DNA from 4 places in the Streptomyces sp. SUK 48 genome. Region 2 is predicted to be linked to each of the others. Evidence: riboswitches for the same ligand, from Rfam matches in the RefSeq annotation. Region 2 holds a riboswitch; each other region holds the start of a gene.

The links. A riboswitch is a leader RNA that binds a small molecule or an ion and turns the genes downstream of it on or off. The one in region 2 is predicted to bind cyclic di-AMP.
Positions count from the first base shown of each region.
Region 1: linked by a shared signal. The riboswitch ahead of GHR20_RS19310 (M23 family metallopeptidase) and the one ahead of GHR20_RS09570 (M23 family metallopeptidase) in region 2 are both predicted to bind cyclic di-AMP.
Region 3: linked by a shared signal. The riboswitch ahead of GHR20_RS15485 (transglycosylase SLT domain-containing protein) and the one ahead of GHR20_RS09570 (M23 family metallopeptidase) in region 2 are both predicted to bind cyclic di-AMP.
Region 4: linked by a shared signal. The riboswitch ahead of GHR20_RS21505 (transglycosylase family protein) and the one ahead of GHR20_RS09570 (M23 family metallopeptidase) in region 2 are both predicted to bind cyclic di-AMP.

Region 1 is NZ_CP045740.1:4,438,710-4,445,834, forward strand. It holds gene GHR20_RS19290 (DUF2637 domain-containing protein) at 1-43, opposite strand, end outside; gene lspA (signal peptidase II) at 431-961, shown strand; gene GHR20_RS19300 (dihydrofolate reductase family protein) at 994-2,166, shown strand; tRNA gene GHR20_RS19305 (tRNA-Met) at 2,231-2,304, shown strand; cyclic di-AMP (ydaO/yuaA leader) riboswitch at 2,604-2,774, shown strand; gene GHR20_RS19310 (M23 family metallopeptidase) at 2,782-3,837, shown strand; gene GHR20_RS19315 (aldo/keto reductase) at 3,917-4,861, shown strand; gene GHR20_RS19320 (PrsW family glutamic-type intramembrane protease) at 4,865-6,268, opposite strand; gene trmB (tRNA (guanosine(46)-N7)-methyltransferase TrmB) at 6,336-7,118, opposite strand.
Region 2 is NZ_CP045740.1:2,290,056-2,297,180, reverse strand. It holds gene GHR20_RS09580 (pitrilysin family protein) at 1-468, shown strand, start outside; partial or broken gene GHR20_RS09575 (pitrilysin family protein) at 486-1,855, shown strand; cyclic di-AMP (ydaO/yuaA leader) riboswitch at 2,078-2,236, shown strand; gene GHR20_RS09570 (M23 family metallopeptidase) at 2,250-2,993, shown strand; gene GHR20_RS09565 (GntR family transcriptional regulator) at 3,278-3,964, shown strand; gene GHR20_RS09560 (HPr family phosphocarrier protein) at 4,179-4,460, opposite strand; partial or broken gene GHR20_RS09555 (GNAT family N-acetyltransferase) at 4,606-7,125, shown strand, end outside.
Region 3 is NZ_CP045740.1:3,611,599-3,618,723, forward strand. It holds gene GHR20_RS15470 (ABC transporter ATP-binding protein) at 1-68, opposite strand, end outside; gene GHR20_RS15475 (sigma-E factor regulatory protein RseB domain-containing protein) at 188-1,417, opposite strand; gene GHR20_RS15480 (polyprenyl synthetase family protein) at 1,746-2,756, opposite strand; cyclic di-AMP (ydaO/yuaA leader) riboswitch at 3,291-3,508, shown strand; gene GHR20_RS15485 (transglycosylase SLT domain-containing protein) at 3,512-3,997, shown strand; gene GHR20_RS15490 (HAD family hydrolase) at 4,046-4,858, opposite strand; gene GHR20_RS15495 (FAD-dependent oxidoreductase) at 5,109-6,320, opposite strand; gene GHR20_RS15500 (ATP-grasp domain-containing protein) at 6,354-7,125, opposite strand, start outside.
Region 4 is NZ_CP045740.1:4,908,679-4,915,803, reverse strand. It holds gene GHR20_RS21525 (Ppx/GppA phosphatase family protein) at 1-446, opposite strand, end outside; gene GHR20_RS21520 (DUF501 domain-containing protein) at 443-982, opposite strand; gene GHR20_RS21515 (septum formation initiator family protein) at 1,028-1,504, opposite strand; gene eno (phosphopyruvate hydratase) at 1,656-2,945, opposite strand; gene GHR20_RS21505 (transglycosylase family protein) at 3,606-4,322, opposite strand; cyclic di-AMP (ydaO/yuaA leader) riboswitch at 4,327-4,496, opposite strand; gene GHR20_RS21500 (transglycosylase family protein) at 4,674-5,819, opposite strand; gene GHR20_RS21495 (DUF899 family protein) at 6,091-6,774, shown strand; gene GHR20_RS21490 (cytochrome P450) at 6,842-7,125, opposite strand, start outside.

The DNA of each region.
Region 1 (7,125 bases), 2.1 Mb from region 2:
ACTCATAGTCACACAAAACGTCTTCATCGTGAATCCTGTCCATCGGCTGGGTCCTAGAGCCTCACCATCGCCCGCAGGTACTCACTCTCCAGCTGCCGGATTCTCTTCAAGAAATCGTCAAGAAGATCCGAGCAGCCGTCGGTGAACACCTCGCTTTCCTTGTTTTCCAGCCGGAATGTGACCGGCGAGTGGAGATTCAGCGCTGTGCGTCTCTCTGTGCGTGCCACGGTCAGCTAACGAGCCTCTCGGGAGCTGGGGTGTGGGGCATTCGGGTGCTTCTATAGCTCGAAAGCGGGGTTCGGCGGTCCTATGACAGCAACTGGCGAAAATACGAATGCGGTTTTCGCGGGCCGGGGAACGGGCCATGGAACACGGTGACGTCCCGCCGGCCGGCCCGTACGCTGGGCGGGAGTCGGGGAGGAGTACGCGGGTGACGCTGAGCGAGTCGAACGGCACCGGGAGCGGGACGCGGCGGGTGCGGACGCTGTGGCTGGTGGCCGCCGTCGCCTACGCCGTCGATCTGGGGAGCAAGCTCGCGGTGGTCGCGGGCCTGGAGGGCCGGAGTCCCGTGCCGGTGCTCGGGTCCTGGCTGGAGCTGCGGGTGCAGCGCAATCCCGGCGCCGCCTTCGGCATGGGCAGCGCGACGACCATCGTGTTCACCCTGATCGCGCTCGCCGTGGCCGCCGTCATCGTGCGGGTGTCCCGCAAGCTGACCAGCACGCCCTGGGCGATCGCCCTCGGGCTGCTGCTGGGCGGCGCGGTCGGCAATCTGACCGACCGGCTCTTCCGCGCGCCGGGCGGCCTGCGCGGCGCGGTGGTCGACTTCGTCGCGGTGCGCGACTTCAGCGTCATGAACCTCGCCGACTGGGCGATCACCTGCGGCGGTGTACTGATCGTCGTCCTGTCCTTCACCGGGCGGGAACCGGGCGACGCCCGCCGTCCCCGGGAGCAGGCCGGCTGACCCGGAGCCGCACACTGGAGCCGATGAGCACCATGAGCACGATGAGCGCCGAGCGAGCCCTCCCCGAGTCCGCGCCGTACCCGTACGTGCTGCTGTCCGCCGCCGTCTCCCTCGACGGCTGCCTGGACGACACCGGCCCGGAGCGGCTGCTGCTGTCCGGACCGGCCGACTTCGACCGGGTCGACGCGGTACGGGCCTCCGCCGACGCCCTGCTGATCGGCGCCGGCACCCTGCGCGCCGACAACCCCCGCCTCCTGGTCGGCTCCGCCGAGCGGCGCGCGGCGCGGCTCGCGCGGGGCAAACCGGAGTACCCGCTGAAGGTCACCGTCACGGGCAGTGGCGATCTCGACCCCGGGGCCCGCTTCTGGCACACCGGCGGCGACAGACTCGTCTACACGACCGACCGGGGCGCGGCGCGGGCCGCCCGGCTGCTCGGCGGTGCCGCCGAGGTCGTCGCGCTCGGCCCGGAGCTGGACTGGCGGGCCCTGCTCGGGCATCTGCGCACGGAGCGCGGGGTGCGCCGGCTGATGGTGGAGGGCGGCGCGGCCGTGCACACCCAGCTCCTCCAGCAGGGTCTCGCCGACGAGCTGCACCTGGCCCTCGCCCCGCTGATCGTGGGCGACCCGGCCGCCCCGCGGCTGTTCGGGCCCGGCCGCTACCAGGAGGGGCGGCTGCGGCTCGTCGAGTCCCGCCGGATCGAGGACGTGGTCCTGGCGCGCTACGAGCCCACCGCGCCCGGCACCGGCCCGGTGCCCACCGCCGCCGACCGGCACTGGCTGCGCACCGCCTGCGAGCTGGCCGCGCTGTGCCCGCCCTCGGAGACGGCCTTCAGCGTCGGCGCGGTCGTGGTCGCCGCCGACGGCACCGAGCTGGCCCGCGGCCACTCCCGGGAGGGCACGGACCCGGTGGCGCACGCGGAGGAGGCGGCGCTCGCCAGGACCGACCCCGCCGACCCCCGGCTGCCCGGCGCCACCGTCTACAGCAGCCTGGAGCCCTGCGCCCGCCGCGCCTCCCGGCCCGCGCCCTGCGCCGAGCTGATCCTGCGGGCGGGGGTGCGCCGGGTGGTCACCGCCTGGCGCGAGCCGGACACGTTCGTGGTGGCGGCCGATGGCACGGGAGTGCTGACCGGCGCGGGCGCCGACGTCGTCCTCCTGCCCGAGTACGAGGCCCTGGCCCAGGCCCCGAACCGGCATCTGCGGGGCTGATCCGGGGGCCTGTCCCAACCGATGTGCTTTCCGCCCCTGGGATGGCGTACAGTAGAGACATCGCCGCGGGGTGGAGCAGCTCGGTAGCTCGCTGGGCTCATAACCCAGAGGTCGCAGGTTCAAATCCTGTCCCCGCTACTGATATCTCAGGGCCGGAATCCAGTTGACGGATTCCGGCCCTGAGTGTTTTCCGGAGCCCGGATACGGGGGTTACCCGTAGTGACCGTTCGACCGCCCTGCGCATAACGTCTGAGTCACCATCAAAAACCGGATGACTGCTGAACGCCGGTCAACTCGCCCGGTTCGGCGGCCTGCTGGGGGATACGTCCATGGCCTGAAGCGTTAATGATCAAGCCGAACGGCTTGGAAAGTTCCCCCGGGTCTATTAACGTTCGATAACGCAGCGCGGTCGTCCCAGCCGTCACCCGCGACGGCTCCGCGCGCACGCGCCGAATCCCGCAAGGGAACCGGGGAACCACCACCTTGGGGTGAATCACGCGAAAACCGTCACGGACCGCACGCCGGTCCGCGAGCGGTATACGCGCGTAGGAGACCTTCCTGCTCCGAACCCGTCAGCTAACCCGGTAGGCGGAGGAAGGAAAGGAGCACGCCCCCGTGGCGTCCAACCGGCCTGCCCCAGAATCCCCGTTCGTGCCCGCTCAGCGCGAGCCCGAGTCGTTCGGCCCCGGCCCCGGCCTCGACGACGACGGCCCCTGGGAGGAGTGGAACCCGACCGAGGAGACCGTCGCCCCGGTCCGCGGCCGCCACCGCGTCGCCAAGCAGCGCGGCGGCTTCGCCCGCAGCTCCACCGTCCTCGGCGTCGGCGTGATCGCCGCCGTCGGCGCGGGCGGCATCGCCAGCGCCAACACCGGCAAGCCGCCGGTCTCCATCTCGATGCCGGACATGCCGAACGTCTCGGTGCCGCAGCTGTCCACCGTCGAGCACTTCTTCGGCGACGACTCCACGGACGGGCCCAAGGCCGAGACCGCCACCGCGCTCACCGATCTCGGGCACACCACCGAGGGTGTCAGGGACAGCGGCGCCGGCGAGGCCCTGCGCAACCGGATCATGGCCCAGGCCGAGCAGCAGCAGGGCCAGGCCGACAGCAAGGCCACCGCCGCGAGGGTCGCCGCCGCCCAGCAGCAGAGCGACGCCGTGGCCGCCAAGGCGGAGCAGGAGGCCGCCGGCAAGGCCGCCGCCGCCAAGGAGAAGGCGGAGGCCGCCGCCAAGAAGGCGGCCGAGGCCAAGCGGCTGGCCGAGCTGGCCAAGCAGTACACGCTGCCCGTCGTCTCGTACACGATCACCGGCACCTTCGGGCAGCCCGGCGCCATGTGGTCCTCCGGCTACCACACCGGCCTCGACTTCGCGGCCCCCACCGGCACCCTGATCAAGGCCGTGCACGGCGGCACCGTCACCCAGGCCGGCTGGGCCGGCGCCTACGGCTACCGCACCGTCCTCACCCTGGACGACGGCACCGAGCTGTGGTTCTGCCACCAGTCCTCGATCAATGTCTCGGCCGGCCAGAAGGTCACCACCGGCGAGGTCATCGGCCGCGTCGGCGCCACCGGCAATGTCACCGGTCCGCATCTGCACCTGGAGGTCCACCCGAACGGGCAGGCCACCGCCGTCGACCCCGCGCCCTGGCTGCGCGACAAGGGCCTCAACCCCTGACGGAACCCGCGCGCGATCCGCGCGGATCTCCCCACCGGCGGCGGAATGCGATCATCCGCCGCCGGTGTTGATGTGAAGCATGACTTCTCTGCGCACACTGGGCTCCTCCGACCTCGAGGTCTTCCCGCTCTGCCTGGGCGGCAACGTCTTCGGCTGGACCGCCGACGAGCAGACCTCCTTCGCCGTCCTGGACGCGTACACGGCCGCGGGCGGCAACTTCATCGACACCGCCGACTCCTACAGCGCCTGGGTCGAGGGCCACCAGGGCGGCGAGTCCGAGACCGTCATCGGCAAGTGGGTCAAGGCCCGCGGCAACCGCTCCGACGTCGTCATCGCCACCAAGGTCAGCCAGCACCCGCAGTACAAGGGCCTGTCCGCGGCCACCATCCGGGCCGCCGCCGACGCCTCCCTGGCCCGCCTGGGCACCGACCACATCGACCTCTACTACACCCACTTCGACCAGCCCGAGGTGCCGGTCGAGGAGATCATCGGCGCGCTGGACGAACTGGTGAAGGCCGGCAAGGTCCGGCAGATCGCCGCGTCCAACATCAGCGCCGAGCGGCTCAAGGAGTCCCTGGACTTCTCCACCCGCGAGAACCTGGCCCGCTATGTGGCGCTCCAGCCGCACTACAACCTGGTCTCCCGGGACACCTACGAGGGCCCGCTCCAGGACCTCGTCGCCCGCGAGGGCCTGTCCACGGTGCCGTACTTCGCGCTCGCCTCGGGCTTCCTGACCGGCAAGTACCGGCCCGGCGCGACGGTGGACAGCCCTCGTGCCGGCGGGGCCGCGAAGTACGCGGAGACCGAGCGCGGCCAGAAGGTCCTCGCCGCCCTCGACGAGATCGCCGCCGCGCACGACGCCCCGCACGCCACCGTCGCCCTCGCCTGGCTGGCCGCCCAGCCGACCGTCACGGCCCCCATCGCCTCGGCCCGCACCCTGGAGCAGCTCCCGCCGCTGGTGGCCGTCGGCGACCTGAAGCTGACGGACGACGAACTGAAGAAGCTGACGGACGCGTCGGCGTAAGGCTCACATCCGGTACGGGTTGTACGACGGGTACGGCGCCGACGGGTAGCCGTACCCGGGCCCCGGGCCCTGCGCGTACCCGTGTCCCGGGCCCTGCGGATACCCGTACCCGGGGCCGGGCCCGTGCTCCGGACCCCGTACATACGCGTGCCCGTACGGCGCGGGTGACCACCCCATCGGGACGGGGGCCGGGGCCGCCCTGCGGGCCGCGTACTCCAGGGCGGGGCGGGCGGCCTCCCGGCGCTGCCACAGCTCTTGGAGCAGCTCCCGTTCCCGGGCGGCGAAGTCCGCGCCGGCCCGGCCGCGGCGGCCCCGCGCGCGCAGCTGCGCAAGAGCGGTGGCGTACGTCTCGTACTGCCCGACCGTCCGCGCCACGGGCCGTCCCGCGTGGTGGCGGGCGTAGTCACGGGCCATCCGGCGGGCCCGCATCGAGCTCAGCGCGAACGGCTCGGCCGGGCCCAGCCAGCCGGCCAGCACATACGTCGGCAGCTCCTCGCGCACCGTGCGCAGCTCCCGCTGCCGGGTCCAGATCCCGAGCCAGGTCAGCAGCCCGAACACGGGCAGCATGAAGGCGCCGTAGACGGCGAGGAAGCCGTACTGGCCGAAGCTGGCGGAGCCGTTCCACAGGGCGTGCATGCACATCGCGAGGAGCAGCCCGCCGAGCGGGATCAGCAGCCGCCGGGCGCGCCCGCGGGACCCGTACACCGCGGCGAGGCCGAAGCCGATGCCGGTGCAGGTGGTGAACAGGGGGTGCGCGAACGGGGACATCACGACGCGCACGAAGAAGGTGGCGGCGGTGACGGAGACGATGCCGTGGCCGCCGGTGACCTGGTCGGTGCCGAAGGCCGTGCCGAGATAGAGGATGTTCTCGGTGAACGCGAACCCGGTGGCGGTGATCCCGGCTATCACCATCCCGTCCACGATCCCGGTGAACTCGCGTCTGCGGAAGAGGAAGACGAGCAGGACGGCCGCGGCCTTGGCGGACTCCTCGACGATCGGGGCTATCACGGTGGCGCCGAGGGTGTTGGCGCTCGCCGGGTCCGCGGTGGAGGTGGCTATCCACTTGGTCGCGAAGCTGTTGGCGACGATGGCTATGAGCGCCGCCGCGAACGCGCCCCAGCAGAACGCGAACACCAGGTTCCGCCAGGCGAAGGGCGCCACCCGGTCCAGCCAGCGGAACGCGGTGATCAGCCACGGCACCGGCAGCACCGCGAGGCCGAGCCCCACCAGGAAGCCCTCGGTGCCGGTCTCCTTGCGCACCAGCGCCAGGATGACCAGCGCGGACATCGCCAGCAGGGTGATCAGCGCGCCGTACCGCACCCAGCGCAGCTGCCACCAGTGCGGGTGGCGCAGCGCCTCGGCACCGGGGTTCGGGGGGTACGTCGGGTACACGGAACGGGTGGCCACGGCATCGACCCTAACGGTGTCGGGACGAGGGGCTGAGCGGTTTACCTGCGGCTTTCGGCCGCGGCGTCTACCTGCGGCGGAACAGAAGATCGTGCACGACATGTCCCTTGTCCAGCCCCTGGCCCTCGAAACGGGTCAGCGGCCGGAACCCGGGCCGGGGCGCGAAACCGCCGTCGGTCCGGGTGTTCTCGAAGGCGGGGTGGGCGGAGAGCACCTCCAGCATCTGCTCCGCGTACGGCTCCCAGTCGGTCGCGCAGTGCACCAGCGCGCCGGGCCGCAGCCGGGTCGCGGCGAGGTCGAGGAACTCGGGCTGGATCAGCCGCCGCTTGTGGTGGCGCTTCTTGGGCCAGGGGTCCGGGAAGTAGACCCGCAGCCCGGCGAGCGCGTCCGGGCGGAGCATCTCGCGCAGCAGGATGATCGCGTCCCCGTTGCCCACCCGGACGTTGTCCAGCGCGTTCTGTTCGGCCAGGTTCAGCAGATTGCCCTGGCCGGGGGTGTGCACATCGACCGCGAGCACATGGGTGCCCGGGTCGGCGGCGGCCATCTGCGCGGTGGCCTCGCCCATGCCGAAGCCGATCTCCAGGACCACCGGACGGTCGTTGCCGAACAGAGCGGCGAGGTCGAGCACCCGCTGTCCGTCGATGTCCAGTCCCCAGGCGGGCCACAGCCGCTGGAGCGCGTCGGCCTGCCCGGTCGTCACCCGGCTGCGGCGCGGCTGGAAGCTGCGGATCCGCCGCTCGAAGTGAGAGCCCGCGGGATCGGCCCGCGGGCCGTCCGGGAAGCGCGGCTCGCCCTTGGCCCGGGCGGGCCGCGGGGCGGCACCGGGGGCGTCCGGGGCCGGCTCGGACAGGACGTCG
Region 2 (7,125 bases):
GGCTTCGGCCTGCTGCGCCTGGCCGGCGCGCCCTCCATGGGCTGGCTGGACGTGAAGACCTCCGGCGACGTCGAGGTGCCGGTCATCGAGACCGCCATCGACGAGGAGCTCGCCCGGTTCGCCGAGGAGGGCCCCACCGCGGAGGAGATGGAGCGCGCCCAGGCCCAGTTGGAGCGCGAGTGGCTGGACCGGCTCGGCACCGTCGCGGGCCGCGCCGACGAACTGTGCCGCTACGCCGTCCTGTTCGGCGACCCGCAGCTCGCCCTGAACGCCGTGCAGCGCATCCTGGAGGTCACCCCCGAGGAGGTCCGGGAGGTCGCCGCGGCCCGGCTGCGCCCCGACAACCGCGCCGTCCTGGTCTACGAGCCGAAGTCCCCGCAGGCCGTCGAGGACGCCGAGGTGCCCGAGGACCCCGAGTCGCAGGCCACCGTAGAGGCCGGAAACGAGAACGAGGAGACGGCCAAGTGACCGAGCAGCTCGCCACCATGGACTTCCACCCGCAGCCGCAGGCCGGCGAGGCGAAGCCGTGGGCCTTCCCGGCCCCGAGCGCGGCGCGCTCGACAACGGCCTGACCGTGCTGCGCTGCCACCGTCCCGGCCAGCAGGTCGTGGCCGTCGAGGTGCTCCTGGACGCCCCGCTGGACGCCGAGCCGGCCGGCCTGGACGGCGTCGCCACCCTCATGGCGCGCGCCTTCTCCGAGGGCACCGACAAGCACTCCGCCGAGGAGTTCGCCGCCGAGCTGGAGCGCGCGGGTGCCACCCTGGACGCCCACGCCGACCACCCCGGCGTCCGGATCAGCCTGGAGGTCCCCGCCTCGCGGCTGGCCAAGGGCCTCGGCCTGGCCGCCGACGCGCTGCGCGCCCCCGCCTTCGCCGAGAGCGAGATCGAGCGGCTGGTCCGCAACCGCCTGGACGAGATCCCGCACGAACTGGCCAGCCCCGCCCGGCGCGCCGCCAAGGAGCTCTCCAAGGAGCTGTTCCCGGCGACCGCCCGCATGTCCCGGCCGCGCCAGGGCACCGAGGAGACCGTCGAGAAGATCGACGCGGCCGCCGTCCGCGCGTTCTACGACCGCCATGTACGCCCCGCCACCGCCACCGCGGTCGTGGTCGGTGACCTCACCGGCATCGACCTGGACGCGCTGCTCGGCGAGACCCTGGGCGCCTGGACCGGCACCCCGGGCGAGCCGCGCCCGGTGCCCGCGGTGACGGCCGACGACACCGGGCGTGTCGTCATCGTGGACCGGCCCGGTGCCGTCCAGACGCAGCTGCTCATCGGCCGGGTCGGCTCGGACCGGCACGACCGGGTGTGGCCCGCCCAGGTGCTCGGCACCTACTGCCTCGGCGGCACCCTCACCTCCCGCCTGGACCGCGTCCTGCGCGAGGAGAAGGGCTACACCTACGGTGTGCGCTCGTTCGGCCAGGTGCTCCGCTCCGGACCCGACGGCAACGGCGCCTCCATGCTGGCCATCAGCGGCTCCGTGGACACCCCCAACACCGGCCCCGCGCTGGACGATCTGTGGAAGGTGCTGCGCACCCTCGCGGCGGAGGGCCTGACCGACGCCGAGCGGGACGTGGCCGTGCAGAACCTCGTCGGGGTCGCGCCGCTGAAGTACGAGACCGCGGCGGCCGTCGCGGCCACGCTCGCCGACCAGGTGGAGCAGCACCTGTCCGACGACTTCCAGGCGACGCTCTACCGGCAGTTGGCCGCGACGGGCACCGTGGAGGCCACCGCGGCGGTCGTCAACGCCTTCCCGGTGGACCGCCTGGTGGCGGTCCTCGTGGGTGACGCGTCGGAGATCAAGGCGCCGGTCGAGGCGCTGGGCATCGGCGAGGTCACCGTGGTGGCCGCCGAGTAACCGCGGGCGCCCGCTGCCCGCTTACGGGGGCCCTGACGGCCTACGGGTCGTCAGGGCCCCCTTTGTTCCACTCTCCTCCCGAGATGTCCCTATTGGGACGGAGGTTGCCCGTCTGCCCTGTGGGATGCGCTACAAAAGCCGCGTTCTGTTTGGGGATTGGGAGCCGGTCCGCTTAGCGTCGTCCGGGTTGTCCGTCGGGCAGTGCGCCGCAGCCGCGGCACCGGACAGCCATCGCCGAGTCCCCGAGGCGCGAGCCAGGGGAGCCGGGGACCCACACGTCCCTGGGGTGAATCGGGCGTCCGTGCGCGAGCGCGGGGCCCGTAGGAGACCTTCCTGCTCCGAACCCGTCAGCTAACCCGGTAGGCGAGAGGGAAGGAAAGGAACAGCCACGCACATGGCGTTCATATGCGCCACCGGGAAGCACCGCAAGCCCGGCCGGGTCAAGCGCACCACCGCCCAGGCGGCCGGTATCGCGGCCCTGACGACCACCGGTGTCATCGGCACCCTCGCCGCGTCCCCGGCGCTCGCCGCCGAGCACACCGTCGAGCAGACCGGTCTCACCCCGGTGCTCAGCGCGAGCGACGACCTCGCCGCGCACATCGACGCCCAGGCCGTCGCCCAGCAGCGGATCGCCGAGCACGAGGCGGCCGAGAAGGCCGCCGCGGTGCGCGCGAAGGAGGCCCGCGCGGCCAAGGCCCGCGCCGCCCGCGAGGCCGAGCGCAAGCGGCTGAACGCCTTCGTGGCCCCGATCGCGCACTCCTACGTGTCGACCGGCTACCAGGCCAGCAGCTCTCTGTGGTCGTCCGGCTCCCACACCGGCATCGACTTCCACGCCATGACCGGCACCTCCGTGCACGCGGTCGGCGCCGGCACCGTCGTCTCCACCGGCTGGGGCGGCGCGTACGGCAACCAGATCGTGCTCCGCATGGCCGACGGCATGTACACCCAGTACGGCCATCTGTCGTCCATCGGTGTCACGGTGGGCCAGCAGGTCGCCGCAGGCGAGCAGATCGGCCTGTCCGGCGCGACCGGCAACGTCACCGGCCCGCATCTGCACTTCGAGGCGCGCACCAGCCCCGACTACGGCTCCGACGTCGACCCCCTCGCCTACCTCCGCGGCCACGGCGTGAACGTCTGACCCCTGCGGCCACGGTGTGAACGTCTGACCTCCGCGGCCGCGGTGTGAACGTCCGACCCTCGCGGCCACGGCGCGAACGTCCGGCCCACCCGCACGGCATCGAAAACCCCGGCCCACCCGGCCGGGGTTTTCGCCATTCCCCGGCGCTTCTCGCCGGAGCCTGTCCAAAAAATATCCATGATTCGGGGCCCGCCATCGGAAATTCCGGCCCGGTGGAATAGAGTCACGGAAAACACGCGTCCGTCGTCGGTGTCGTGTCGCGGGTATTAAGGCGGAGGTCGGTCATGCGTATTCCGGCGCAATCGGTGTGCACGGCGATCCGGGACGACATCGTCGCCGGCTCCCTCGAACGCGGTGGCCGCCTCACCGAGGAGGTGCTCGCCCGCCGCTACGGCGTCTCCCGGGTCCCCGTGCGCGAGGCCCTGCGCACCCTGGAGGCGGAGGGCTTCGTGGTGACCCGCCGGCACGCGGGGGCCTGCGTGGCCGAGCCGACCGAGCAGGAGGCCGCCGACCTGCTGGAGATGCGCCTGCTCCTGGAGCCGCTCGGCGCCGCGCGGGCCGCCCGGCGCCGTACCGAGGCCCATCTGAAGGTGCTGCGCGGCCTGGTCCGGCTGGGCCAGGAACGCGCCAGGCGGGGCGGCGGCGAGGATCTGCGCGCCCTGGACGGCTGGTTCCACGAGACGCTGGCCCAGTCCTGCGGCAGCCCCTCGCTGACCTCGACACTCCTCCAGCTGCGCCACAAGATCGCCTGGATGTACACGGTGGACACGCCCCCCGACATGGTCGGCACCTGGGCGGAGCACGGCGCGATCGTGGACGCGGTGGCCCGCGGCGACGGCGAGCGCGCCCGCGCGGTGACCGCGCTGCACACCGAGCGGGCGACGGCGGCGTACCGGCTGCGGGTCCCCGGCACCGCGGCGCGGACGCGGACTTCGCAACATGCCGTAAACATGTCCGGCGCGGGGAATTAACACGGGTGCCGTATACAAAGTGGGTGGGATATTCGGGAGCCGGGTATTTCCGGGTGTCCTGAATTCCCATGAGTGGACCATGACGAATGCCGCCCATGGCCAATGCGGTGGCGCTCCGAAAACACGGAAGCCGTGCCACCCGCTGGGGATGGCACGGCTTCTCGAAATCCCGCACGGACCGTTCCGGGTCCGCCCGGACGGTCCCGGGTCCCGCTCAGACCGTCTCGGGCAGTTCTTCCAGGCCCTCGGCGACCAGCTTCGCCAGCCGGTCCAGGGCGGCGTCCGCGCCCTCGGCGTCGGAGGCGAGCACGATCTCCTCGCCGCCCTGGGCGCCCAGGCCCAGAACGCCCAGCATGGAGGCCGCGTTGACCGGGGTGCCACCGGCCTTGCAGATCGTCACCGGGATGCCTGCGGCCGTGGCGGCCCGGACGAAGAGGGAGGCGGGGCGGGCGTGAAGACCCTCGGCCCAGCCGACGTTGACGCGGCGCTCAGCCATGTGTTGCTGCCCTTCACTGTTCAGGGTTGTCTAGACCAGTGTTCCATATCGTGACGCGTGCCAGAAGAGGGGCTGCGCACCCCCTCCGTCGTGCTCCACAGAGTGCCCCGCGCCGTTGTCGTACGCGAGCCGTACGCTGGGCCCCATGCGAACCTCGGCGGAACCGCAGAGCCGGTACGAGTACCCCGCGCACTGGGAGGCGGACGTGGTGCTGCGGGACGGGGGGACCGCCCGCATCCGGCCCATCACCGTCGACGACGCCGACCGCCTGGTCCACTTCTACGAGCAGGTCTCGGACGAGTCCAAGTACTACCGTTTCTTCGCCCCTTACCCCCGGCTGTCCGCCAAGGACGTCCACCGCTTCACCCACCACGACTTCGTGGACCGGGTGGGCCTCGCGGCCACCGTGGGCGGCGAGTTCATCGCGACGGTGCGCTACGACCGCATCGGGGCCGGCGGCGCGCCCGCGTCCGGTCCCGCCGACGAGGCCGAGGTCGCCTTCCTGGTCCAGGACGCCCACCAGGGCCGGGGCGTCGCCTCCGCCCTGCTGGAGCACATCGCGGCCGTCGCCCGGGAGCGGGGCATCCGCCGCTTCGCCGCCGAGGTGCTGCCCGCCAACAACAAGATGATCAAGGTGTTCACGGACGCCGGGTACACCCAGAAGCGCAGCTTCGAGGACGGCGTCGTACGCCTGGAGCTGGACCTCGAACCCACGGACCGCGCACTCGCCGTGCAGTACGCGCGCGAGCAGCGTGCCGAGGCGCGCTCGGTGCAGCGGCTGCTCGCGCCCGGCTCCGTCGCGGTCATCGGCGTCGGCCGCGCGCCCGGCGGGGTCGGCCGCAGCGTCCTGGCCAACATCCGCGACGCCGGGTACGAAGGCGCGCTGTACGCCGTGAACAAGGCGTTCCCCGAGGACCCGGCGGAGGTCGAGGGGGTGGCCGCGTACCGCTGCGTGCGGGACGTCGAGGGGCCGGTGGACCTCGCCGTCGTCGCCGTACCGGCCGAGTACGTGCCCGCGGTGGTCGCCGAGTGCGGGGAACACGGCGTCCAGGGCCTCGTCGTGCTCAGCGCCGGGTACGCCGAGAGCGGCCCCGAGGGGAGGGAGCGGCAGCGGGCGCTGGTGCGGCAGGCGCGCGCGTACGGCATGCGGATCATCGGGCCCAACGCGTTCGGCGTCATCAACACCGCCGCGGACGTACGGCTGAACGCCTCCCTGGCGCCCGAGATGCCGCGCCCCGGCCGCATCGGCATGTTCGCCCAGTCCGGCGCCATCGGCATCGCGCTGCTGTCCCGGCTGCACCGGCGCGGCGGCGGGGTCACCGGGACGACCGGCGTCTCCACGTTCGTCTCCGCGGGCAACCGGGCGGACGTGTCCGGCAACGACGTCCTCCAGTACTGGTACGAGGACCCGGACACCGACGTCGTCCTCATGTACCTGGAGACCATCGGCAACCCGCGCAAGTTCACCCGGCTCGCCCGGCGGACGGCGGCGGCCAAGCCGCTGGTCGTGGTGCAGGGGACGGGCACGGCACCGCAGGGGCACGCGGTCCGCGCGACGCGGCTGCCGTACGCCACCGTGTCCGCGCTGCTGCGCCAGGCCGGGGTGATCCGGGTCGACACCATCACGGAGCTGGTCGACGCCGGGCTGCTGCTCGCCCGGCAGCCACTGCCCGCAGGGCCGCGGGTGGCGATCCTCGGGAACTCCGAGTCGCTGGGCGTGCTGACGTACGACCGGTGCCTCGCGGAGGGGCTGCGGCCGGCGCGGCCGCTCGATCTGACGACCGGGGCGACCCCGGAGGACTTCCACCGGGCGCTGAGCGCGGCGCTGGCCGACGACACGAACGACTCCGTCGTGGTGACGGCGATACCCGCGATCGGGGAGGCGTCGCCGGGGGACGCGGAGCTGGCGGAGGCCCTGCGGTCGGCCGCCGCCGGGGTGCCGGGGAAGCCGGTGCTGGTGGTGCATGTGGAGCTGGGCGGGCTGGCGGAGGCGCTCTCCGCGGCGGCCAGCACCGCGCCACAGGCCGTGGACAAGGCACTCGGTGCCGCGGGCGCGGAAAGGGTGCCGGCCACGGGACCGGACCCGGTGCCCGCCACGGCGACGCCGGACGGTCACCCGGCCACCACCCCCGCCCCGCCCCCGAAGGCACCCGCCTCATCCCCGCCTACCCCGCCGCCGAACGCGCCGTGCGCGCGCTCGCAGAAGCGGTGCGGTACGGGCAGTGGCGGCGGGAGGCGGCCGACCCCGGGAGGGTGCCCGAGTACGAGGACATCGACGAGAAGGGGGCCGCGCGGCTGATCGGGGAGCTGCTGGAGCGCGGGGAGGGACTCACGATCCCGGACGCGCAGACCTGCGAGCTGCTCGCGAAGTACGGCATCCAGGTGCGCCGCGCGCTCCCCGCGCCCACCCCCGAGGACGCCGTCGAGGCCGCACGCGCCCTGGGCTACCCGGTGGCCCTGAAGGCGACCGCCCCGCACCTGCGGCACCGCGCCGACCTGGGCGGCGTACGCCTCGACCTGTCGGACGAGGAGCAACTGCGCCGGGCGTACGCCGAGTTGAGCGAGCTGTTCGGCAAGCCGGAGGAGCTGCGCCCTGTGGTGCAGGGCATGGCACCCCGGGGCGTCGACACCGTCGTACGGACCGTGATCGACCCGGCGGCCGGTG
Region 3 (7,125 bases), 1.3 Mb from region 2:
CGGTAGCGCTTGGTGAGGCCGCGGGTGGCGATCACGCCGTCCGCCGCCCCGGGCCGTACCGGGTCCATCGGCTTCCCCCCTCGACTTCCGTCGGCTCCCGCCCGCTCCCCCGTCGACGCCGCTCCCCCGTCGACGCCCCTCGGCCGTCGGGTCTCCGCGGCCGTCGGCTCCCTCGGCGCGGTGCGGCCTACTTGCCCGCGTCGGCCGCCTTCACCAGCGCGTCCTTGGTGACCGCGCCCGCGTAGACCTTGCCGTCGTCCGTCATCAGGACGTTGACCAGGCGGGTGGTGAAGACCGTGCCCTTGCCGAATTTCCCGGAGACCTTGTCGCCCAGCGAGCCGAGGAAGCCGCCGAGGTCGCCGCCCTTGGCACCGGTGGGCAGGCCGCCCTTGGCGCCGGTGTCGACGGTGGCGATGGAGGTCCAGCCCTTGCCGATCACCTTGGGGGCGCCCTTGGCGCCTTCGAGGCCCTTGGCGCCGTCCGTGCCCTCCAGGCCCTTGCCGAGGCCGGGCCTGCCGGCCTCCGTGCCCGCGCCGTCCTGCCGCTCGGTGACCTTCGCGCCCTTCGGCGGGGTGAAGGCGAACGTGGCGGCGGCCGGCCGGGCGAAGGAGACCTGGGTGAAGCCCGCGTCGAGCACGGCGGCGCCGCCGCTCCTCGGGGTCAGGGTGAACTTCAGCGGCATGCCGGTCTTCGCGTCCACGGCGATGCTGATCGCGCCGACCGTGGTGCCGGACTGGCGGGGCTTGATCAGCAGCTTGTAGGCGTCGCGCCCGGCGACCTGGGCGGTGCCGTCGACGGTCACCGAGGTGGTGTCGTCCACCGCTTTCAGCGCCTGCTGGGCGAAGTCCTTGGGCGTGGCCGGGGGCTCGGCCCGGTCCTTGCCGGCGGCGGACGCGGTGCCGTGGGAGACCTGGTCGCTCTTGCTGTCGTAGCCCCAGACGTCCTTGCCGTTGTGGATGACGCTGTACTCGGCGCCCTGCTCCAGGAGCGAGAGCTTCTGCCGGTCCGGGCCGTCGGCCGCGACCCGCAGGGTGTGGGTGCCGGAGGCCAGTTCGGTCAGCCGGGAGCTCGGGTCGGCGGCGGAGCCGGAACCCGCGCCGGAGCCCTGGCCCATGCCGGAGGCGAGGCTGTTCTCCAGGCCGCCGAGGTCCGGCAGCCCCAGGTCGGTGCTGATCTTCACGGTGCCGGACAGCTGCTGCACGTCCGACTGGGCGATCTTGTTGATGAGCTGCTGCGCGGTGACCTTGGGCAGGTCCGGGTCGCCGGAGTCGGCGAGCGCCGGGACCAGCCCGATGGTGGCCGCGGCCACCCCGACCACCGCGACCGGGACGGCGTACCGCGCGGCCTTGCGGCGGCCCGAGCGCGTCTCCTCGTCCCGCTCGGCGCGCACTGCGTCGTCGGATTCGTACGGTGCCATGTGTGCCTTACCTCCGTCGTCGGCGGCGGCTGCCCTCACGCTGGTCCACCCGAGCCGCCATTCTCACCCGAATCGGTGAGGAGTGGTGATGTCCGTGGTGTCCATACGACCAAATCCGCGGTGCGGAAGCGTCAGCCCTCGGAGCCAACTCGGCGTACGACTGCGGTATGACACGTAGGGGGCACCCCTAGGGGGCTCGAACTCGTCCCTGGGCTCGAACTCGTCCTGGGGCTCGAACTCGTCCCCAGGGCAGCATGCGGCCGGAACCCGGGGTACGGCCACCTGGTGGACGCCGAACGGGTGGTCGTCCCAGGCCGGGACGGGCCGGTCATCCGGCCCGGTGCACCACCGCGTCGCACAGCTCCGTCAGCGCCACCTTGGCGTCGCACTCCCGCAGCGGGGCGAGCGCGGCGCGCGCCTCCTCCGCGTACCGCACGGTGTCCCGGCGGGCCTGCTCCAGGGCCGGGTGGGCGCGCAGCGCGGCCAGCGCCTCGGCGTGCCGGGCGTCGTCGCTGAGGTCGGAGTCCAGCAGCTCGCACAGGGCGAGGTCCTCGGGCAGGCCGAGCCGGGCGGCCCGCTCGCGCAGCCGCAGCACGGGCAGCGTCGGGATGCCCTCGCGCAGATCGGTGCCGGGGGTCTTGCCGGACTCCTGGGAGTCGGAGGCGATGTCCAGGTAGTCGTCGGCGAGCTGGAAGGCCACGCCGAGCCGCTCGCCGTACTGGGTGAGCACGTCCACGACCGTCTCGTCGGCGCCGGACATCATCGCGCCGAACCGGCAGGACACCGCGACCAGCGAGCCGGTCTTGCCGCCGAGGACGTCCAGGTAGTGCTCGACCGGGTCGCGGCCGTCGGTCGGTCCGGCGGTCTCCAGGATCTGGCCGGTGACCAGGCGTTCGAACGCGAGGGCCTGGACCCGGACCGCCTCGGGGCCGAGGTCGGCGAGGATCTGGGAGGCGCGGGCGAAGAGGAAGTCGCCGGTGAGGACCGCGACGGAGTTGCCCCAGCGGGTGTTGGCGCTGTCCACGCCCCGGCGTACGGCGGCCTCGTCCATGACGTCGTCGTGGTAGAGCGTGGCCAGATGGGTCAGCTCCACGACCACGGCCGAGGGCACCACACCGGGCGCGTAGGGGTCGCCGAACTGCGCCGCGAGCATCACGAGCAGCGGCCGGAAGCGCTTCCCGCCGGCCCGTACGAGGTGCTGGGCGGCCCCCGTGATGAACGGGACCTCGCTCTTGGTGGCCTCTAGCAGGCCCTCCTCGACAGCCGCCAATCCGGCCTGGACATCGGCTTCGAGAGCCTGGTCCCGCACGCTCAGCCCGAACGGCCCGACGACGGTCACGAGGGGTCTCCTGTCTGCTGGTGTCTGCTGGCGATTACGCGGTTTGTCGATAGGTCGCTGCCATCACTCAAGTCAGCGTATCCGGTCCGGTTTCGATCACCGATAGCGCCCACCCTGCGCCCACCCGTCCAGCCCGGGCGGTATCGGGTCATGACCGGCATACCCCCGCTCGGATGATGACAACGGACATTTATCGACTTAACAGGTAATCGGGAACTTCATCACGATCCCGGAGATGAAAGGAGTACCGACCCGACTCCGCCGGGGGGACGAATCCCCCATGCCCGATTTTCCACAGTTTGCCATTTCGTGAAGTGGGTCACCTGACCGCCTTCCCGCCGGTAACCCTTCGACACCCCTTCCCGCCGTGCGGCGTAAGCGAGTTGAGTATTGGCATTCGCAAAGGATCAAGTACCCCATAGGCTGATGATCAAGGCCAAATGCCGCGATATAACAATTCAGAGCTTGTTCCCGGCATGTGCTCTCGCATACGTTCCCGACCCATCGGGCGGACGCCTCATCCTGCCGCCGCCCGTACACCCATCGACGAACTCATTCGTACGGCAGGAGCGGGGGACCCAGGTAAGTCGCCGGACCGGACGACTCACGGGGTGCGGCGCGTGACACAGCGCGCCGCACCGCGTGTTCGCACGGAACGGCTTGGGGTAAAGCCGCGCCTCTCACGGGGCGCGACCGGGCACCTCCCCGCCCGAACCCGACAGCTCACCTCGCAGGCGTAGGAGAGGAACGTCCCCATGTCTGCTGCCGTTCAGCCGCGCCGCACCCGCGCCAACCGTCTCGTCCGCCTGATCGCCGTCGCCGGCACCGGCGCGGCCGTGCTCGCCATGCCGCTCGTGGGCGCGGCGACCGCGTCCGCCACCACCGGCACGACCTCGGCCGCCACCACGCCCGCCGGGTACCCGAACAACCTCGACGGCTGGATCCGCGAGTCCCTCGCGATCATGGCCGAGAAGCACATCCCGGGCACCTACAACGGCATCCACCGCAACATCATCCGTGAGTCCTCGGGCAACCCGAACGCCATCAACCTGTGGGACTCCAACGCGGCCAAGGGCATACCGTCCAAGGGTCTGCTCCAGGTGATCGACCCGACCTTCAACGCGTACCACGTGGCCGGAACGTCGTTCAACATCTACGACCCGGTCGCGAACATCACCGCCGCCTGCAACTACGCGGCCGCGCGGTACGGCTCGATCGACAACGTCAACGGCGCCTACTGACCGGCGCCGGGCCGTCGCGGCGGCCCGTGGCACCACCGCTGTTCCCGGTCATCCGGCCGGGAACAGCCGTTCGAGGACGACGGCGATGCCGTCGTCCTCGTTCGCGGTCGTGACCTCGTCGGCGACCGCCTTCAGCTCGGGGTGGGCGTTCGCCATCGCGACGCCGTGCGCCGCCCAGCGGAACATCGGGATGTCGTTGGGCATGTCACCGAAGGCGAGGGCGCGTTCCGCCGGGACCCCGAGCCGCTCGGCGGCCAGCGCGAGCCCGGTCGCCTTGGTCACCCCGCAGGGCTGGAGCTCCACGGTGCCGGGTCCCGACATGGTGACCGTGGCCAGCGAGTCCACCACCGAGCGGGCGACCGCCGCCAACTCGTCGTCGGACAGGGTGGCGTGGCGCAGCAGCACCTTGCTGATCGGTGCCCGCCACAGGTCGTCGCGCCGGGCCACGCCGACCGCGGGCAGGGTCGGGTGGGGCATCCGGTATCCGGGTTCGGTCAGGGTGAGCCCGTCCGTGCCGTCCTGGTCGACGGCCGCGAACACCGGGCCCACCTCGGCCTCGATCTTGCCGAGCGCGGTCTCGGCGAGCTCCCGGTCCAGCCGGACCGACCACAGCATGCGGCCGGACCCGGCGTCGTAGACCTGTGCGCCCTGCCCGCACACCGCGAGCCCGGTACTGCCGAGGGCGGTCAGGAGGGGGCGGACTCTGGGGGCCGGGCGGCCGGTGACCACCAGATGCCGGGCCCCGGCCCGCTCCGCCCGCGCGAGCGCGGCCAGCGAACGCTCGGAGACGGTGTCGTCGCCGCGCAGCAGCGTCCCGTCCAGGTCGGTGGCGATCAGTGCGTACGCGGGGGAGGCAACCATGATCCGAGAATACGGACCCGCCCCCTCCGCAGCCCCTCGCGTCCTCCCCCGACTCCCGTGTCATCGCCCGGACTTGCGCGGGGGCCGGCTTCAAGTGGGCTTGGGCGGCGTCCTGATGGGGCGGGGGACGACGGGGAGGAAGGGTGGCAGAGGGGGTACGGCGGCTCCCTGCCCGGCGCTCACCCGCGCACCCTCGGTCCGGCGCCCCCGCCCCCGGCCCCCGCGCCCCCGCGCCCCCCGGCCCCCGCGCTCACCCGTGCGCCCCCGCCAGATGCCCCGCCAGCCGCGGCGAGGCGAATTCCGTGCCGCACACGAAGCGCATCACCGGGCCGTAGGAGGAGGCGGCCGGCAGGCCCGTGAAGTAGAGGCCGGGGACCGAGGAGACGTAGCCGGCGCCGAGGCGCGGGGCGCCGCGGCTGGTGGCGAGGTGGGTGCGCAGGCTGGGGCCGAGGAAGTCCATCGCGGCGATGTCCACGCGGTACCCGGTCGCGGCGATCACATGGTCGGCGGTGAGGGCCTCCGTGCGGCCGCCGTGGGTGCGCACGGTCAGCACCGGGCCGCCGTCCCGCGCCGCCGCGCCCAGCACCCGCTCGACCTCCGTCACCTGTACGGCGCCCTCGAACCGCTCCCGCAGCCACCAGGCGCCGAGCGGGCCGAGCACCCGGCGCACCAGGAAGTGCCGGGTGGGCTCGGGCAGGAAGCGGTAGGGGTGCGGGCAGTAGCTGAACGCCCACAGCGACCAGGCCCGCCCGAACGGCGACTCGGGCCGCAGCCTCGGCTGCTCCCAGGGCGGCGCCCCGAACGCGACCCGGCCGCGCCCCCGCGCCACCACCCGCACCCGGGCCCCGGCCTCCGCCGCGAGCGCGGCCGTCTCCAGCGCGGACTGCCCGGCGCCGACCACGATCAGCTCCTTGCCGGCGAAACGCGTGAGGTCGTGGTGCTGGGAGCTGTGCGAGACGGGCCCGTCGGGCGCGGGCCCGGCCCCGGCCGCCTGCCGCAGCCCGGCCGGCAGATGCGCCAGACCGGACAGCCCGGTGGCCACCACGACCGCCCGCGCGGTGAACGACTCCCCCGAGTCCAGCGTGAGGGCGAAGCCCCGGCCCGCGTCCCGCCCGGCCGGCTCGACGCAGACCACCCGCACCCGTTCCAGCTCCGGCACGAGCCGCCGCTGGAACCACTCGCCGTACCCGGTGAACGTCTCCACCGGGATCACGTCCGCGTCGCCGGCCGGCCGGCGGATGCCCACCGCGTCGCAGTAGTCGGCGAGGGTGTGGCCGGGCTGCGGGCAGTCGAGGCTGGAGGCGGCGGGGGTCGATTTCAGCAGCATGCCCTCGGGCATATGGGCGCGCCAGCTGACCATGGGGTCGCCGAAGACCCGTACGGGCAGGCCGCGCGCCCGCAGATGGGCGGCGGTGGACAGGCCGAACGGCCCCGCCCCGATGACTGCAACCGGTCGGATCACGAAGTCCCTCCCCAGGACGCGTTTCCTCGTGGCCTAGTGGGTGGTGCCGCGGCGGTGGGCCCGCCACAGCTGGCGCAGATGCCGCGCGCCCGGCCGCGCGAAGCGGGCGAGCATGGTGAGGAACGGCAGCGGATCGTCCCCCGCGAACCAGGCCAGCTCCGTCCCGCTCGCCCGCGCCGGCGCGTGCGGGGTCGTATAGCCGCCGCGTCGGTAGGCGAGCAGGGCCGGCAGGTCGATGTTCTCCACGACGTAGCGCCGCCCGGCCCGCTGCTCCCCCTCGGGCACGGGCCGCCCGGTGAGATCGAGGTGCAGCGCGCGGACGACGTCCACGCCCGCCGCGCTCTCGAACAGCCGGAACTGCGCGCCCATCCGCGGATTGAAGTCCAGCAGCTTGTACCGCCCGTCGCGCCGGTCGAAGCGCAGGTCCAGGTCGACGACGCCGCTGAACCCGATCCGCTTCACGAACCGCGCCGCCAGGCCCGCGAGTTCCGGATTGTCGACGACGTACGCGTGCGCGGTCATGCCCGCGTGCGGCGGCCAGGAGCGGACCTTCACCCCGGTGAACAGCGCGAGCGGGTCCGCGTCCCGGTCGAAGCAGGCGTGCACGATCCAGTCCTCGGCCTGCTCGCGCGGCAGGTACTCCTGGAGGATCACCCCGGGGTCCGGCCCCCACTCGCGGGCCAGGGCGAGCAGGGCCGCGCGGGAGGCGATCCGCGTGGTGCCGCCCACGGCGGGCCGGCTGCGGCGCAGGAACGCCTCCCGGTTCTTGGCCACCACCGGGAAGCTCGCGGTGTCGGCGAAGGCC
Region 4 (7,125 bases), 2.6 Mb from region 2:
ACGAACTCGGTGGAGCCGCCGCCGATGTCCACCACCAGATAGGGCGTGGCGAGATCCGTACGGCCGCTCAGCTCCCGGGTCGCGCCGATGAAGGAGAACTCGGCCTCCTGGTCGCCGGTGATGACCTCCGGCTCCACGCCGAGGATGTCCAGCACCCCGCGCACGAAGTCGTCGCGGTTCTCCGCGTCCCGGGAGGCGGAGGTGGCGACGAAGCGCAGCCGCTCGGCGCCGTGCTCCTTGATGATCGCGGCGTACGCGCGGCACGCGGCGAAGGTGCGCTCCAGCGCCTCGGGGGCGAGCCGGCCGGTGCGGTCGACGCCCTGGCCGAGCCGCACGATCGTCATCCGGCGGTCCAGGTCGACCAGTTCGCCGGTCGCCGGGTCGGCGTCCGCGACCAGCAGCCGGATGGAGTTCGTACCGCAGTCGATCGCGGCGACCCGGGTCACTGCGCCGCCCCCTCGGGCTCCTGCGCGAGCGTCACGCACGCGCCCTTGCGCCACCACTCCGGCAGCATCGCGATCGCCTCGTCGCCGAGCGGGTTGACGCCGGGCCCCGCGGCCAGCGAGTGGCCGACCAGGACGTGCAGGCACTTGACCCGGTCCGGCATGCCGCCCGCGCTCGGGAAGCCCGCCAGGACCTCGATCTCGTCCCGGCGCCGGATGTAGTCCTCGTGCGCGGCCCGGTAGGCGGCGGCCAGCTCCGGGTCGCTCTGCAGGCGCTCGGTCATCTCCTTCATGACGCCGTTGGCCTCCAGCGTGCCGATGGCCGAGGCGGCCTTGGGGCACGTCAGGTAGTACAGCGTCGGGAAGGGGGTGCCGTCGGGCAGGCGCGGCGCCGTCTCCACGACGTCCGGCTGACCGCACGGGCAGCGGTGTGCGATGGCGCGCAGGCCCCGCGGCGGGCGGCCGAGCTGCTGCTTGAACGCCTCGACGTCCGCGTCGGTGGGCTCGGTGCGCGGGGTGGGCGGCGGAGGGGTTTCCATGACTGCTTTCAGAGTGGCTTTCTGTGCGTCACCGGCCGGGGCCGGTCACTGGTCGGAGGCGTCGGACTTGTCGACCCCGTCCCAGATGTTCGTGTACCAGGGCCGGTGGGCGGCCTTGAGATCGGTGCGGGACTGCCGGGCCGCGCCCGGGTCGACCACCACGTACCCGGTTTCGCCGGGCATCACGTAGTGCAGACGTTTGCGGATCTGCTGCTCCGCATAGGCGTCGTCCTGCCAGCGCGCCTTGAGGTCGCGCAGCTGTTCGACGCGCTCGCGGGCGTCGGCCTGCTGCCGCTGGAGGTCGGAGATCTGGGCACGCTGCGAGACGTACTGCCGCATCGGGTAGGCGAGCGCGACCACCAGCGAGCACAGCACCAGCGCGAGCAGCGCGGCGCGGCCGGTCAGCCGGGAGCGGCGTGCCTGCCGCTTGGTCTGCGAGCGGTAGACCCGGGCCGCCGTCTGCTCGCCGAGCAGCCGCAGCCTGGTCGCGGTGGAGAAACGGTCCCGGTCCCTTGCGGCCATGTCGGCTCTCCGCCTCCCCTTTCACGCCCTCTTCGGGCGGTCGCACACGTGCGTACGTCCCCGGACACGGTACGGGACCGGGTACGGGGACGTACGTACGACTGGCCAAGAGGTGGTCCGGGGTGGACCAGCGACTTAGCCCCTGCCGTGGCTACTGGTTCGCGGAGCGGAACCGCGGGAAGGCGCTGCGGCCGGCGTACACCGCGGCGTCGTCGAGGATCTCCTCGATGCGCAGCAGCTGGTTGTACTTGGCGACGCGCTCGGAGCGGGCCGGGGCGCCGGTCTTGATCTGGCCGCAGTTGGTGGCGACGGCCAGGTCGGCGATGGTGACGTCCTCGGTCTCGCCGGAGCGGTGGGACATCATGCACTTGAAGCCGTTGCGCTGGGCCAGCTCGACGGCGTCCAGGGTCTCGGTCAGCGAGCCGATCTGGTTGACCTTGACGAGCAGGGCGTTGGCGGAGCCCTCCTCGATGCCGCGGGCCAGGCGCTCGGGGTTGGTGACGAAGAGGTCGTCGCCGACGATCTGGACCTTGTCGCCGAGGCGGTCGGTGAGGACCTTCCAGCCGCTCCAGTCGTCCTCGAACAGCGGGTCCTCGAGGGAGACCAGCGGGTAGGCCGCCACCAGCTCCTCGTAGTACTCCGTCATCTCGGCGGCGGAGCGCTCCTTGCCCTCGAAGAGGTACGTGCCGTCCTTGTAGAACTCGGAGGCGGCGACGTCGAGGGCGAGGGCGATCTGCTCGCCGGGCGTGTAGCCGGCTTCCTTGATGGCCTCGAGGATCAGGTCCAGGGCCTCGCGGTTGGAGCCGAGGTTCGGGGCGAAGCCGCCCTCGTCGCCGAGACCGGTGGCCAGGCCCTTGTTCTTCAGGACCTTCTTGAGGGTGTGGTAGACCTCGGCACCCCAGCGCAGCGCCTCGGAGAAGGACTCCGCGCCGATCGGGGCGATCATGAACTCCTGGATGTCCACGTTCGAGTCGGCGTGCGAGCCGCCGTTCAGGATGTTCATCATCGGCACCGGCAGCAGGTGCGCGTTGGGGCCGCCCAGGTAGCGGAAGAGCGGCAGGTCCGACGCCTCGGAGGCGGCGTGCGCGACGGCCAGGGAGACGCCGAGGATGGCGTTGGCGCCCAGCGAGCCCTTGTTGTCGGTGGCGTCCAGGTCGAACATGGCCTGGTCGATCAGGCGCTGCTCGGTGGCGTCGTAGCCGACCAGCTCCGGGCCGATCTGCTCGATGACGGCGAGGACGGCCTTCTCGACACCCTTGCCCAGGTAGCGGTTGGGGTCACCGTCGCGAAGCTCGATGGCCTCGAAGGCGCCGGTGGAGGCGCCGGACGGGACGGCGGCACGACCGGTGCTGCCGTCGTCGAGGCCGACCTCGACCTCGACCGTGGGGTTGCCTCGGGAGTCCAGGATTTCCCGGGCTACGACGACGTCGATGGACGGCACGAGCATCTCCTTCTTGGATGTGACGCTGGAAGTGCGGGGCGGCGGCCGTGCGGCTGCGCCTTGCGACTAGAGCCTAACCGTCCCGGGGTCGCCGGCCACCGACCGACCGTCTGGTGGGCGACGGGGACATGCAGACGGTACCCATTGTTCAGCACCGGAACAAAGGGGTTGGCGGATGAGACCCCGCTGAAGTCCGGGAAAACACAAGACCCCACCCCGGCGCGAACGGGGGAAAGCGCGCCGGGGTGGGGTGCTTGGGGGCGGGTGCCCCGGGAGAACCGTGGGGGGATGCGGGCCCCTGGGCCGTTGGGGGCCGGTCGCCGGGGGCCGGGTTCTCGGGGCTCGTCGCGGAGGGGTCCGCGGGCGCCTCGGGGGAGGCTCCCGCACCCGTGGGGACGGGTGGGCCCTTGGGGGGTGGGCCCTTGGGGGCGGGGCGGCCTCTTGGGGACGGGCGGACCCTTGGGGACGGGCGGACCCTTGGGGACGGGCGGACCCTCGGGGACGGGCGGACCCTCGGGGACGGGCGGACCCTCGGGGACGGGCGGACCCTCGGGACGGGCGGACCCTCGGGGACGGGCGGACCCTCGGGGACGGGCGGACCCTCGGGGACGGGCGGACCCTTGGGGTACGGCACCGGAGGCCGTACCCCCTTGGGTCGGACTACTTCAGGTGGAGCTGCTGGCCCGGGTAGATCAGGTCGGCGTTGTCCACGATGTCCTTGTTCAGGTCGAACAGCTTCTTCCAGCCGCCGGCCACGTGGTGCGCGGTCGCGATGGAGCTGAGGGTGTCGCCCTTGACCACCTTGTACTCGCCGTCACCCTTCTTGACCTTCTTGCCGGTCGGGGTGGTGACGGTCTTGCTCGCGGACGAGCCGGAGGAGGTGCTCGTGGACTTGGACGGCGCCGGGGTGGTGCGCTGCGTGGAGCGCGTGGCGGCCTGCTCGTCCGTGGAGCGGGTGGCGGTGCTGTCCGACGGGGTGCTCGCCCCGGCGGAGCCGCCGTTCGGGGTGCTGCTCAGACCCTTGCCGCAGACCGGCCAGGCACCCTTGCCCTGCGCGGCGAGAACCTTCTCGCCGATGGCGATCTGCTGCGACTTGGTGGCCTGGTCGGCGCTCGACGCGTAGGCGGTGCCGCCGTACGCGGCCCAGGTCGAGGCGGAGAACTGGATACCGCCGTAGTAACCGTTGCCGGTGTTGATGGACCAGTTGCCGCCGGACTCGCACTGCGCGACCGCGTCCCACTGGGAGTCGGTGGCGGCGGAGGCGGTGCCGGTGGCCATCAGCGGGGCGGCGACAGCGGCACCGGTGACACCGGCGAGCGTGACGACGCGGACGGCCTTGGACGGACGACGGTGCTTGCCCTTGCCGGAAAACAGCATGGAACGATCCCCTCACCGACGCCTGCGAGGTGAGCTGTCGGGTTCGGGCCGGTTGAGTTGCCCGGCCACCCCTCCCCGTGGAGGCGTGGCTTCACCCCAAGCCGGTCCGGCATCAACTGCCGGGCCCGGCACTTACCTTGGGTCCCCCGCTCCTGCCTGCGGCGCATGACGCGACGACTGTTCCCGGGCAGCCGCTGGCAGGATTCGGCGTTGCGGCCGCCGGGGCTCGTGGTGACGAGCGGCCTCGACCGTAGCCACGTGATCCGCGGAATTTCAAAGACGATCAAGGCTTCTGAGACTCATCCCACACTTTCACCAAATCGGACATTTACCGATCAAGTGGGGCGTCAACTAGCCCTGGTCCGCGCCCGTTTCGTCACTGACTTTCAGGGTCTGACCGGCGGTGATGTGATTCGGGTCGGCGCCCACGACCTTCTTGTTCACGGAGTAGAGCGTGTGCCATCCGCCGTGCACGTCAAGGGAGTCGGCGATGGCGCTCAGCGAGTCGCCCTCGCGGACGGTGTAGCTGCCCGGCTCGCGGGAGGCGTGCCGGCCGGAGGCGGAGTCGTTCTGCCCGTTTGCCGTGCTTTCGTCCGCGTCGCCGCCGCGGTGGCGTCCGCCGGTGAGGGCCCCGGTGTCGACTAGGTTCCAAGAGCCGACGGTCTGCCGGGGGTTGTCCGGGGTGCCGGTGGACGGCGCGGGCGTCGCGGAGCCGTCGGCGGGCGTGGACGGCGTGCCCGGCACGGAGGGATCGGACGAGGCCGGGTCGGACGGGTCCGGGGTGGGCGTGCCGGTGCCGGAGGTGCCGGTGCCGGAGGTGCCGGTGTGCTTGCCCGGCTTCGGGCTCGCGTGCTTGCCGCTCTGCTTGCCGGAGCCGTGGCTCGGCGAGGTGGAGGGGCCGGCGGAGCCGGACGGGTCGGTGGAGCCCTTCCCGGAGCCGGAGTCCTTGCCGGAGCCCGTGCCGGTTGCGGTGCCGTCGCCATTGCCGTTCTGGTCGCCGCTCTGGGTGCCGGCCGGGGTGGAGGAGTCGGGCAGGCCGGACGGGTCGGTCGTGCCGCCGTCCTGGCCGCTGCCGCCGCTGCCGCCGCCGCCGACGCCCGGGTCGACGCTCACGGAACCGGAGTTCGAGGTCAGTCCGGACAGCAGGGCGCAGGTGGCCCAGGGCGAGGTGCCCTTGTCCTTGAGGATCTTCTCGGCCACGGCGATCTGCTGCGAGCGGCTGGCCTGGTCGGCGGAGGAGGCGTACTGCGTGCCGCCGTGGGCGACCCAGTCGTCCTGGGATATCTGGAGGCCGCCGTAGTACCCGTTGCCGGGGTCGGCGCTCCAGGCGCCGCCGCTCTCGCAGTTGGCGACCTTGTCCCAGGTGGTGCCGTCGGCCGCGTGGGCGCTTGCGGCGCCGAGCAGCGGGATGGCGATGGCGGAGCCGGTCACACCGGCCGCGACGAGGAGGGCCGGAGCCTGACGGGGGCGGCGGTGACGACCGTTCCCGGAAATCATGCGGAAGCCTTTCGTGCGACGGCGGGGACCGGCGCGGCGGGTGGTGCCGGTCGCCGCGCTGAGGGGTGAAGGTAGCGGCACACGATCACTTGTCACAAGTTCATGCCGCGCGGATAACGCGAAGATCACAGAACTGAACGTCCGCCCCTCCGCTCCGTCACGTCCCGTTTCACCCGTCGGGCACGGCGGCGCCTCGCCCCCGGGGCGCGGGGCTCACGGAACCATGGAACCGACCCGATTCCGGGGGGCTGTTCACCCAGGAGGACACAAGATGCGGCACACCCGGTTGCACGGTGAGTCCGCGGAGTACCTCGCCGCCCGCGAGGAGCTGCGCCGCGCCGAGATCGAGCTGATGCGCGAGCGCGAACGGGTCGCGGCCCTGCGCCGGTCGCTGCCACCGGGGGCCGAGGTCGACGACTACGTGTTCCTGGAGGGCCCCGCCGACCTCGACGCGGGCGACGCGCCCGTGCGTGAGGTTCGCCTGAGCGAACTGTTCACCGGCGGCCCGGAGCGGCCCCTGCTCGTCTACCACTTCATGTACGGCAAACGGCAGTCCGACCCCTGCCCGATGTGCACCCTGTGGATCGACGGCTTCGACGGCGTCGCCCACCAGGTCGCGCGCAACGCCGACCTGGCGGTGGTGGCCGCCGCCGGCCTGCCCGCCCTGCGCGGGCACGCCCGCGCCCGCGGCTGGTCCCGGCTGCGGCTGCTCGGCGCCGGGGACAGCACCTTCAAGTACGACCTGGGCAGCGAGGACGAGGACGGCGTCCAGGACTCGACCGTCTCGGTCTTCACCCGGGACGCGGACGGCACGGTCCGGCACTTCTACTCGGCGCACCCGCGGATGGCCGAGGACATCGACCAGCGCGGCATCGACCTCCTCAACCCCGTCTGGCATCTGCTCGACCTGACCCCGGGCGGCCGGGGCGACTGGTCCGCGGGCCTGGACTACTGAGCGGGCGGGGCTACCGGTTCGCGGGCCGGGCTACCGAGCGGGCGGGGCTACCGGTTCGCGGGCCGGGCTACCGAGCGGGCGGGGTGAACTCCACCGGCAGGGTGCGCAGGCCCCGCATGATGAGCCCGCCGCGCCAGCGCAGTTCGTCCGGTTCGGCGGCGAGCCGCAGGTCGGGCAGCCGGGTCAGCAGGGTGGCCAGCGCGGTCTGCCCCTCCAGGCGGGCGAGCGGGGCGCCCAGGCAGTAGTGGATGCCGTGTCCGTACCCGAGGTGCTGGTTGTCCCGCCGGCCGAGGTCCAGGGTGTCCGGGTCCTCGAACCGCTCCGGGTCCCGGTCGGCGGCGGCCAGGACGA